Regions from separate parts of the Photobacterium sp. GB-72 genome, predicted to be linked through region 2. Evidence: predicted binding sites of a transcription regulator. Region 2 holds the regulator's gene; each other region holds the start of a gene.

Region 1 (4,135 bases), on a different contig from region 2:
ATGTTATTTATAACAAGTATTTAAATAATCAAGGCTGGATAACAAACCTATTGAACCATAGTAATATGGATAAAATGGAAAAACTTTCTGATCTGTTTTTTAAATATTCTACGGAATATGATTTTGATTATTTAATGATGATGGCTCAGGGTTTCCAAGAATCAGGGCTTAATCAGCATAAAGTCTCCAATAAAGGTGCCGTTGGCATCATGCAAGTACTACCAAGTACAGCAAGAGATCGATATATAAATATTCCTAACATTTATATAGCAAGTAATAATGTTCATGCGGGTATAAAGTATATGCGCTATATCCAAAATAATTACTTAGATGATAGCAGTCTAACCTATGATAATAGAATGTATATGACACTCGCCTCTTATAATGCAGGACCTGGCAATATTAGAAAAATGCGACGTTATGCAAAGGAAAAAGGCTATAACCCTGATATATGGTTTAATAATGTTGAAATTATTACCAGGAGATATATAGGCAAACAACCTGTTGTCTACGTTACAAATATAAATCGTTATTACATTGTCTATAAACAATTAATGCGTTTAAAAAAATACCGCCAGAAAGGTGTCCGACCTTTTGTTCCACCTTACCGGTTTAATGTCCCTACCATTCTTGAATAAGTATACTTACTTACGTTGAGTCGCCTTTCGTTTAGACGATCAACGTAAGTTAGCCATACATGCATTATTTAGCCTTTAAGCTTTTATTCAATCTTGTTTCATTACGCTGATCGTGTCGATGGAAGTACCATAGCTTACGATTTTTAGAGGATTTTTTCATCGTTTCTATTCCACTAAATTATCACGAATATAATATTTCATTTTGTAAGACAAATGAATATTAAGTGCAGCATTGAATCATATTTAAAAAATTCTGAAATTTATTTATCTAAAATATTATTTTCCATATTTATTAAACATAATAAAAAATAACATTTGATATACACAGAGACTACAATTGCCTATTTAATCATCGTGTTTTTACCGATTGGACTACTGCGATATTCCAAAACCACTAAAAAGTATTTTTCAATCATATTACAGGTGAGATTCAGTTCACAGTTATGCTCATTTGGCATGTTGATGATACAGTTATATGAGCGTATAACGACAACCCAGTAATGACAGGGCTCTTTCGAACTGCAATCGTTTGCCGCAATCGTAATTCATCTAAGCACGTAATAGTGACAGAAAATTACGCGACCCAAAAGTGAGACTTAAGTCACTTTTAGAGAGAAAGAAATATTTAAACATAAGTATATATCTTGATAAGAATCACACTGAGAGCAACCAAACATGGTCTATCTACATTTCGTTTTAGGGTTAATCGTTATCGCAGCCCTAGCACTTGTTGCAAGTAATAACCGTAAAAACATCAAGTACAGATATATTATTCAGCTACTGCTTATTGAAATGGGATTAGCCTACTTCTTGCTTAACTCCTCAATGGGTACAGGGATCGTTAAAGAGTTTGCTGATGGATTTAATGGATTACTCAATTTTGCCGCAGAAGGGACAAATTTCGTCTTTGGTAACCTATCTAACAATGATGGCTTTAACTTCTTCTTAAGTGTTCTAATGCCAATCGTATTCATTTCAGCACTGATTGGTATTCTTCAGCACATCAAAGTTTTGCCATATGTCATAAAAGGCCTTGGATATTTATTATCAAAAGTTAATGGCATGGGTAAACTTGAATCCTTTAACGCTATTAGTGCCTTAATGGTCGGTCAATCTGAAAACTTCATCACCTATAAAGATATTCTCGGTAGAATGTCTGAGCGTCGCATGTACACGTTAGCGGCAACAGCCATGTCAACCGTATCGATGTCTATTGTCGGTTCTTACATGAAGCTAATCGATCCTAAATACGTCGTGGCTGCCTTGTTTCTAAACATGTTTAGTACCTTCATTATTCTCTCTATCATTAACCCATATGACCACGAAGCAGAGATGAATATTGATGAGATGATGGCGGCTGAAAGTGGTGAGAAACTGACGTTCTTTGAAATGTTAGGAGAATATATTCTTACTGGTTTTAAAGTCGCGGTTATTGTAGCGGCAATGCTGATTGGTTTTATCGCGCTAATTTCAATGATTAATGCCGGCTTTGATGCTGCATTCGGTATTAGCTTCCAAGATGTTATTGGCTACGCTTTCTATCCATTTGCATGGATCATGGGTATCCCTGCTCATGAAGCCCTACAAGCAGGTAGTATCATGGCAACCAAGCTTGTTGCTAACGAATTTGTAGCAATGCTGTCACTACAAAAACAAGTAAGTGAATTAACACCGCACACCGTAGGTATTGTTTCTATCTTCCTTGTGTCATTCGCTAACTTTAGCTCTATCGGTATTATTGCTGGTGCTGTAAAAGGGGTGAACGAAGAAAAAGGTAATATGGTGGCACGTTTTGGTTTACGTTTGCTTTACGGTTCAACGCTCGTTAGTTTTCTATCAGCGTTAATTGCAGGCATCATGATTTAATCGTTGTCATTGCCATTCCTCCCTTAAAATGCCGGTCTTTTCTAATATGAAGGCTGGCATTTTTATTACATCGTAAATTCCCCCTCCCCTTATTTATCTGTAAATTGAGAATTTAACTTTCATTTTCAGTTATTTGATTTGTATGATGAATGTATAGAATTGTGCCACTCATCACATAAAATTCGAATTCACGAACAATGTCCTGAGCCTATTAACTTAATAAATATAATTTTGAGGCTTATATGTCGGATAAAACCGTCTCTGGTGCTGAACTGGTTGTTGAAACTTTAAATGCACATAACATTCCACACATTTTTGGTATTCCAGGTGCAAAGGTGGATGCTGTTTTCGATGCTGTTTGTGATAACGGACCTGAAATCATTATTTGTCATCATGAACAAAATGCAGCGTTTATGGCAGCAGCAACAGGGCGTTTAACGGGTAAAGCAGGCATTTGTTTAGCGACCTCTGGCCCGGGCGCATCAAACCTTGTCACAGGCGTTGCAACAGCGAACAGTGAAGGTGATCCTGTGGTTGCACTTGCAGGTGCTGTACCGCTTTCGATGTATTCTCACAATACTCACCAATCCATGGATACCCGTTCACTGTTTACTCCTATCACCAAATTTTCAGCAGAAGTGATGGATAGCGGCTCGGTATCTGATGTTGTACATAAAGCTTTTCGTATTGCAGAGCAACCTACCCAAGGTGCTAGCTTTGTTAGTCTACCGCAAGATATTCTAACTAACCGTATTCCTTACCAACCAGTACAACAGCCTAATCCAATTTTGTTCGGTGGTGCACACCCACAAGCTATTCGTCAGGCTGCTGATCGCATTAATGCTGCAAAAAATCCGGTGTTATTACTGGGTATGGATGCAAGCCAGCCTTTTGTTACTGATGCCATTCGCCAACTACTCAAACAAACACCAATTGCCGTTGTGAATACGTTTGCCGCAGCTGGGGTTATTTCTCATGATTTATACAACTGCTTTTTAGGTCGAGTGGGCTTATTTAAAAACCAACCCGGTGATATTGCGTTAAACAGCGCAGACTTAATCATCACCATTGGTTATAGCCCCATTGAATACGATCCGATTCTTTGGAATAAAGATGCAAATACCCCAATTATTCATATTGGTTATCAACAAGCAGATTTAGAAATTAGCTATAACCCTGTTTGTGAAGTTGTGGGTGACTTAGCGGTGTCTGTTACGTCTATTGCTTCTGAATTAGATAAGCGAGAATCCTTAGAAAGTAACCAACAAATCCAATTATTACGCCACGATTTACAACATATTATGCAGATGGGGATAAATAAAACCTCATCAAACGGCGTTCACCCACTTCGTTTTGTTCATGATTTACGTCGCTTTGTCAGTGACGACACCACTGTATGTTGTGATGTAGGCTCTATCTATATTTGGATGGCACGTTACTTCCACAGCTTTGAACCTCGTCGTTTATTGTTCAGTAATGGTCAACAAACATTGGGCGTCGCTTTACCTTGGGCAATTGCAGCTTCCCTTCTTCACCCTAATGAAAAAGTCATTTCCATGTCTGGTGATGGTGGCTTCCTATTCTCATCAATGGAATTAGCCACGGCCGTGCGTCATAAATGTAATATCGTT
Region 2 (4,135 bases):
CGCGAGAAAGATATCGCAGGTACGACAGCAGTTGTACGTCATCGACCATTAGGGGTGATGGCTGTATTTGGGCCTTATAATTTCCCCGGTCATTTACCCAATGGCCACATCGTACCTGCATTGCTTGCAGGTAATACGGTGGTATTCAAACCTTCTGAATTAACGCCTAAAACGGCTGAAGTTGTAATGAAACTCTGGCAACAAGCCGGATTACCTGATGGGGTTATTAATCTTATGCAGGGAGCTCGCCCAACTGGAGAGGCACTCGCCGCTTCAAAAGATATTGATGGTTTATTATTTACGGGCAGTGCCAATACTGGGCATATTCTGCATCGCCAATTTGCAGGTCAACCGGGCAAGATGCTGGCATTAGAAATGGGGGGGAATAACCCGATGGTGATCTCCAATGCTTATGGTGATCTCAATGCTACCGTTTATACCATTTTACAATCTGCTTTTATCAGCGCAGGACAACGGTGTACTTGTGCTCGCCGACTATACTTACCCTTGGGTAGCGAAGGGGATGCGTTGTTGGCAGCTTTAGTGGAAGCAACCAAAGCTATTGTTGTCGATGGACCATTTGCCGAGCCTGCGCCGTTTATGGGGCCTCAAATCTCCCGCCAAGCCGCAGACAATATTGTGCAAACTCAACGACAATTAGTATCGCTTGGTGGCGAAGTATTGGTAGAGGCAAAGCGCGGACAGGGAGCGGTGGTTACACCTGGGATCGTTGATGTTACGAATATCGAAAATTTACCCGATGAAGAATATTTTGGCCCATTATTGCAGGTAGTGCGTTATCAAGATCTTGCTCAAGCCGTGTGTCTTGCGAACGACACCCGTTATGGCTTATCAGCCGGGCTTGTATCAACCGATGATAGTGAATGGCAATATTTTATTGATCATATTCGCGCGGGGATTGTAAATCGTAATCGCCAGTTAACGGGAGCGAGTGGAGATGCACCGTTTGGTGGCCCAGGAGCATCTGGTAATTTACGCCCAAGTGCTTACTACGCTGCTGATTATTGTGCTTACCCAATGGCATCAATGGAAGGTGAGGCAACATGCTTACCTGAGCAGTTATCTCCGGGTATTTCACTCTGAGACTAATAGGTTCACTGTATTACTTACAGTAAGGATTGTGCAGCATGGAACAATTATTTACCGCGTTATGGCAAGATTATACTCAGCGATTATGCCCTTCAGCGCTGAATATTCGGCAATTACTTACCGAAGATGCGCCACTTAGAAATGATCATATTGCGTTGCGTACCTTTGCACTACCTAAATGTGGTTTAGCAAGATTAGCGGCTCCATTTATTGCGTTAGGTTATAAACCCAAAGGTCGATATCATTTCAAAGCGAAAAAGTTATATGCAGAGCACTTTGAACACCCCGATCCCGCTGCGCCTAAAGTATTTATTAGTGAACTGCAATTAGGATTATGTTCAACAGAGTTACAAACAGAAGTACGTCAGCTTGTCGATCAAGTTGATGATGCTTATTTTGCTGATCCTGCTTTTCTTTCTCAAGGTAAACCATGGCAATTAAGCCGTGATAGTTATCAGTTTTTAAATGCAGAAAGTGAATATGCAGGGTGGGTGGCAGCGCATGGTTTTGGTGCTAATCATTTTACTGTTGATATTAATCAGCTTGAGCAATTTAATGAAATTTCTGAAGTGAACCATTTTCTCGAATCAAGTGGTTTTGACATTAATCAGGCGGGAGGTGCGGTAAAAGGCGATCCTACTGTGATGTTAGAGCAATCAGCAACCATGGCTGATAAAGTCATGGTCACGTTTTCTGATGGTGAGATGTTGGTCTCTGGCGGATTTTATGAGTTTGCTAAACGTTATTTACAGCCAGATGGTGAGATTTATACCGGATTTGTAGAAGCTTCGGCAGATAAGATCTTTGAAAGTACTTATAACTCTTGAACAGTGTAAACAATGCAATAAAAAGCAGCCAATTGGCTGCTTTTTTTAAATCTGTTAATTATCTAGGGGAGATCCCCAAATACCACTGTCTTCAACAGGACAGCGACGTAAACCTGTTTGCTGTTCTAAATAACAACGACGGTCACTAAAGCCTGTCATCTCAATAGTTGTAGGTTGAGGAGCGATAGCGCCAGGTACAGTGGTGTAGCTATTCGGGGCAAAACGTTCAATATCCATATAAAAACCAAAAAAAGATGAAGTCCATTCATTGCTTGAATTTAGCATTTAATTTGAGCAATACAAGTTAATTAATGGCACACTTTTTAAAGGTATTTATGGGGGGGATTATTAATCAATCAGAAATAAAAAAGCCGCAACAGTGTGCGGCTTTTTTCGTACGGTTAAAGACGTTAAAAATTAACGCGTACCGTAAACAACAATCGTCTTACCGTGAGCAGAGATTAGGTTCTGCTCTTCAAGCATTTTCAGAATACGACCCACTGTTTCACGAGAACAGCCAACAATTTGACCGATTTCTTGACGAGTGATCTTAATCTGCATGCCATCAGGGTGCGTCATTGCATCTGGTTGTTTTGCAAGATTTAGCAATGTCTGTGCGATACGACCTGTAACATCTAAGAATGCCAAATCACCTACTTTCTGGCTTGTCACTTGTAGGCGACTTGCCATTTGAGCAGATAAGCGCATCAGAATATCAGGGTTAACCTGAATTAACTGACGGAATTTTTTGAATGAAATTTCTGCTACTTCACAAGGACTTTTCGCACGAACCCAAGCAGTACGCTCTTGATCTTCTTCGAATAAGCCAAGCTCACCAATAAAGTCACCTTGGTTTAGGTAAGAAAGGATCATCTCCTTACCTTCTTCATCCTTGATTAGTACAGCAACAGAACCCTTCACAATGTAGTACAACGTTTCTGCTTTCTCACCTGCGTGGATCAGCGTACTTTTCGATGGGTACTTGTGAATATGACAATGGGAAAGAAACCACTCTAAAGTTGGATCTGTTTGCGGTTTACCTGGAACCATATTACTAACTTCCTCTGCATTTGTTGCCCAACAGCATTGGTTTCTTTTCTAACTTTTATCACGAGAAAAAAAACTGCCTACTGATAGGGTATCCATTCAGCCGCTGGGCTGCAAGCTAACTTGAATAAGTTAGAGTGTATCCTTTTTCTGCGCCTTTTTCTTGATATTGATCTAGTAGATTCGTTCATTTCATATGGATAACTGTGCACAGGATCACAATGCGGCGAGATAATTTTAAGTGGTGCGATAAGTAATGATTATTACGACGATTTTTAGAGAGGAAAAAAGTTGTTATTAAGGCGGAGAATTAGGATTTACATTCATTATTTAATCAATAAGACTAGAGACAATTATTGGGCGTTTGAATAAGGATTAAGCGATGCAGTCCCGAGTAAAATGGGTAGAAGATATGACTTTTTTAGGTCAATCTAGCTCCGGTCATAGTGTAGTCATGGATGGTAATGGAGGGGATAAAGCTCCAAGTCCAATGGAATTGGTATTAATGGCGGCGGGAGGGTGTAGCTCAGTAGATGTTGTCAGTGGTTTACAATCCCAAGCGCAAAATATTGTGGGTTGTGAGGTTCTTATTTCAGCTGAGCGTCGAGAGCAAGCGCCACGTTTATTTACCGCAGCCAATTTGCATTTTATTGTTTCAGGTTTTGATTTAAATGAAACCTTAGTGGCTAACACCATTGCTGATTCTTTAGAGAAATATTGCTCTGTATGCTTGATGATTGGTGAAAAGGTTAAGTTGACTCATTCGTATGAAATCATCACTGCTTAATAATGATTGAGATGAAAAAGGTTGGTGTTTGTGCCAACCTTTTTTCTATTTATTTTCGTTTGTGCAAACTTAACTGATTTTCCCTGTATTAATCAGTTTCTCGATAAGGGGGCGCATGATCAATTCCATTGCAAAACTCATTTTTCCACCAGGGACGACAAGCGTGTTATGACGTGACATAAATGAGCCTTGGATCATGGAAAGTAAATACGGAAAATCGACATTATTTAAACCGCGAAATCGGATCACAACAAAGCTTTCATCTAAGCTTGGGATCCCTTTGGCACTCACCGGGTTTGAGGTATCAACGGTTGGTACACGTTGAAAGTTGATATGTGTGCGTGAAAATTGCGGAGTTAAATAA
Region 3 (4,135 bases), on a different contig from region 2:
TTTTACTAGCGGCAATCTTAGCGGCGATCATGAGTACTGCGGACTCTCAGTTGTTAGTCTCTTCATCGGCATTGGCTGAAGATTTCTATAAACAAGTATTTCGTCCACAAGCGTCAAGCAACGAAATTGTTATGGTTGGGCGTATTGCGGTTATTGCATTATCAATTGTTGCCTTCGTTTTAGCATTAAACCCTGATAGCTCCGTTTTAGGTCTTGTGTCTTATGCTTGGGCGGGGTTTGGTGCGGCATTTGGCCCTGTATTGCTATTAAGTTTGTACTGGAGTGGGATGAACCGTTATGGCGCGATTGCAGGTATCGTGACAGGTGCGGTCACCGTTGTGGTATGGAAGCAACTAACAGGTGGAATGTTTGACTTATATGAGATCATTCCTGGCTTTATTTTTGCCACTGTTGCGGTTGTGGTGGTAAGTAAAGCAACGGGTCGTCCGTCAGAAGCAGTACAACAGCAACATCAGCAATATCAAAAAAATCTGGTTGAATTCGATTAATATTATCTAATATTACGCAAGAAAAATCCCTGTATCAGCTTTGCTATACAGGGATTTTTTTTCGCTGAAAGTGCGCTGGCTATACACGTAATGTTTTAGTCAACGAGTGGATAAACACCGTTTTCATCATGTGTTTCTTTGCCTGTGATTGGCGGATTAAACACACAAGCCATCACCATTTCTTTGTCTTTATAAGCACGTAAATAATGCTCATCGTGTTTATCAAGAATGTATAGTGTACCTGGTTTAATTGGGTAAGTTTCGCCCCCAACAACTTCAATTTCACCTTCACCACTCATGCAGTAAACAGACTCTAAGTGATTTTGATAATGAATATGGGTTTCAGTGTTCTCAAAGATTGTCGTGATGTGAAAAGAAAACCCCATCTTGTCATCTTTAAGAAGCATACGAACACTTTCCCAAGTTTCAGAAGCTACACGGCGTTCACTGTCTCGACATTCATCTAATGTTCTAACAATCATTTTTCGTCCTTAAATTACGATGCTTTTCTAAAGTTTTTAGCAACAACGTGCTCAACCGCATTTTCAAAAATTGCTAAGCCTTGCTCAAGCTCTGCCGTTGTAATGGTGAGTGGACTAAAGAACTTCACGACTTCATCATTAGGACCCGCGGTTTCAATCACTAATCCATTTTCAAAACAGGCTTTGGTGATTTGGCTAGACAGATCGCCATCATTACACTCAATACCAATCATCATGCCTCGACCCTTTCTTTGCACAAACATATCAGGATGGTCGTGTAGGCATTTATCAATGACGTTAGCAATAATGTTTGAGCATGTTGCAACGTGCTTTTCTAGTTGGTCATCAGCCCAATAGGTTTCGAGTGCTTTCGTTGCTGTAATGAATGCGTGATTGTTGCCACGGAATGTGCCGTTATGCTCACCTGGGTTCCAAATATCGAGCTCTGGTTTGAATAGCACGATTGCCATTGGTAAGCCGTAACCACCAATTGATTTAGATAGGGTAACCATATCTGGTTTAATACCTGACGGCTCAAAGCTAAAGAAGGTACCAGTACGGCCACAGCCTGCTTGAATATCATCAACAATCAATAAAATATCATTTTGTTTACAGACTTTTTCTAATCGTTGTAACCACTGGTTAGACGCAACGTTTAAGCCGCCTTCGCCCTGTACTGTTTCAATCAAGACAGCGGCTGGCTTGTCCATACCTGCTGAATTATCCGCTAGCATAGTTTCAAACAATTTAAGGCCATCAATGTCCGCATAACCTTCAAATGGAATACGAGTAACATTGTTTAAACTTGTCCCTGCACCTTGACGGTGATGTTGATTGCCTGTTGCAGCTAGCGCTCCAGCTGTACAACCATGAAAACCATTGGTGAAAGCCACAATAGAGCTACGTTTTTTCACTTTACGCGCAAGTTTTAGTGCCGCTTCTACAGCGTTAGTACCCGTTGGGCCGGTAAATTGAGTAACGTAATTAAGTTGGCGAGGAGCTAAAATATTGCGTTCTAATGCTTCAAGGAAATTAGCCTTTGCTGTCGAGTGCATATCTAAACCATGAGTGATCCCATCTTGTTCGATATAGTCGAGCAAAGCCTGTTTTAAAGTAGGGTTATTATGGCCGTAGTTCAGTGATCCAGCACCAGCTAGAAAATCTAAGTAACGATCTCCTTGTTCGGTTTCAAGCCAACTCCCTTTTGCTTTAGTAAAAACGACGGGAAAACTGTTTGAGTAAGAACGAACTTTAGATTCCTGCTTCTTAAAAATATCCATGATATGGCCGTTATAATCCTTTCTGTTTAATTTGAATTAAAGGGATGCGATACAACAATTCCGTATCGTGCTTGCCTTTAAAATGTATATTCTTGTCTAAAAATGTACTGACTTCGCCATTGTTACCATTACGTGCATCAAGTTTATTAAATAACGCCCACGAAGCATTATTCTCTTCCGTAATGGTTGTTTCTATAGCGGTAATATTATTTAGAGAGTCTCGACTTAACAGGTTATCTAACATGGTAAAGGCGAGCCCTTTTCCTCGAAATTGAGGAGCAACGGCAACTTGCCATATAAATAAAGTATTTGGCTGATTAGGTTTTGGGTAACCAGAGATAAAACCTGCTATTTCACCACCATCATCTTTTGCTATAACACACGTATTACTAAAGTGAGTTGTTTGAAGAAAATTACAATAAGATGAATTGGTATCGAGAGGGGGACTGTTTGCGATCAACGTAAAAACGTCATCGCCATCATGAGCTGTTGGTGTTGAAAAAGTCCACTTTTGTATCTGGTCTTCACCTGTATCGGAAGTCATTACCGAAGGTGTTGATATGTCCATATTAAGAGTCTATTCCTTTGAGCTCTAAATAATTTAGTGGGTATTATTACCTATCAGGATGATAATTATCTGAATAAAAGTTGAATAATCGTAATTTATTTGAGCAAGATCTCGTTTATTAATGTACATAAATGAAAGTTAAGTGATTAGAGCTCTAAATTGTTTTGGTTGTTAAAGTATTCACGAAGAACCTTTTTAAAGACTTAAAAGCAACATTATGCATCTTGTTTTCTATTATTATGCTGTAACTAAGCTCGGCATGGTGTGACAGTTTGTGTCGTTATTTACTGATGGGGATATAAATAATAAATAGTGTTTATACTTATGATGTTGATATTTATATGTCGTTGTGAGTGCATTTATATATAGATATATACCTTCAGGTATTTATTGAGTGTTTACTATTCTATTTAACGTTTATCGTTCTCTTGAATATACGATCATTCTGAAATGTCATTTCCCTTAATTATGCTCTTTAATTACTGTCGTTTTCATTTAAAAAGCGCATAGTATTTTCATCATTTCTTGATGGATTAAGGAAACTTATAATGTTAACTATGATTAACTTAGATATTGATAATGCCGTGGCTTTTTCAATTGATGGCAAAGTGACTGAAGATGATATGAAACGTATTTTGTTTGATGCTCAGGCGAAGACAGAATTACACGGTAAAGTTGTTATCTTTGAGCAGATTGACAATTTTGATGGGATTGAATTTTCAGCATTGCTAGAAGAAGTGCGCTATTTGTTTCATGCGGGAATATCACATGTAGCAAAAGTGGCTGTTGTTGCAGAGAAAAAATGGATAGAAAAAATCGTAAAAGTGGAAGATAAGCTGTTTCGTAAAATAGACATTAAATTCTTCCTGCCAGAAGAAAAAGATCAGGCAATTACGTTTTTAAAACAGCAATAATACGATTGAAATTAACCATGCTTGAGAAGTGATAAAATGTTCAAGCATGGTTATTTATAATGGTATAGATACGGTATCGTTAGAGTATCTTAAGTTACATTCGCTTAAAGATAATGGAAGTGTTAATCCCGCCAAACGCAAAGTTGTTGCTCATAATATATTGGCAATCAAGGTTGCGACCTTCGCCACGAATGTAGTCTAAATCACCACATTCAGGATCAACGTTCTCAAGGTTAAGCGTTGGGCTGAACCAGCCGCCATGCATCATTTCTAAACTTAGCCACGCTTCAATCGCACCACAGGCCCCAAGGGTATGGCCTAAATAGCTTTTCAGAGAGCTAATTGGAGTGTTGTTGCCAAAGATACTCGCTGTGGCTTGGCT

Evidence for each region. The regulator CRP, encoded in region 2, controls carbon source genes, mostly activating them, when cyclic AMP is high. The targets are predictions, from matches to a motif close to TGTGANNNNNNTCACA.
Region 1: a site for CRP is predicted at 1,229-1,244, ahead of C9J40_RS05305 (NupC/NupG family nucleoside CNT transporter). Genes of this name have one in related genera too.
Region 3: a site for CRP is predicted at 2,938-2,953, ahead of ectA (diaminobutyrate acetyltransferase). Genes of this name have one in related genera too.

The regions. Positions count from the first base shown of each region.
Region 1 is NZ_PYNV01000002.1:466,788-470,922, reverse strand. It holds gene C9J40_RS05310 (lytic transglycosylase F) at 1-638, shown strand, start outside; gene C9J40_RS05305 (NupC/NupG family nucleoside CNT transporter) at 1,314-2,504, shown strand; gene alsS (acetolactate synthase AlsS) at 2,747-4,135, shown strand, end outside.
Region 2 is NZ_PYNV01000010.1:143,643-147,777, forward strand. It holds gene astD (succinylglutamate-semialdehyde dehydrogenase) at 1-1,104, shown strand, start outside; gene C9J40_RS12880 (DUF1338 domain-containing protein) at 1,149-1,937, shown strand; gene C9J40_RS12885 (hypothetical protein) at 1,992-2,174, opposite strand; gene crp (cAMP-activated global transcriptional regulator CRP) at 2,355-2,987, opposite strand; gene C9J40_RS12895 (OsmC family protein) at 3,367-3,771, shown strand; gene C9J40_RS12900 (phosphoribulokinase) at 3,841-4,135, opposite strand, start outside.
Region 3 is NZ_PYNV01000005.1:219,802-223,936, reverse strand. It holds gene putP (sodium/proline symporter PutP) at 1-509, shown strand, start outside; gene C9J40_RS08735 (ectoine synthase) at 605-991, opposite strand; gene ectB (diaminobutyrate--2-oxoglutarate transaminase) at 1,006-2,271, opposite strand; gene ectA (diaminobutyrate acetyltransferase) at 2,282-2,839, opposite strand; gene C9J40_RS08720 (STAS/SEC14 domain-containing protein) at 3,388-3,753, shown strand; gene C9J40_RS08715 (beta-ketoacyl-ACP synthase) at 3,848-4,135, opposite strand, start outside.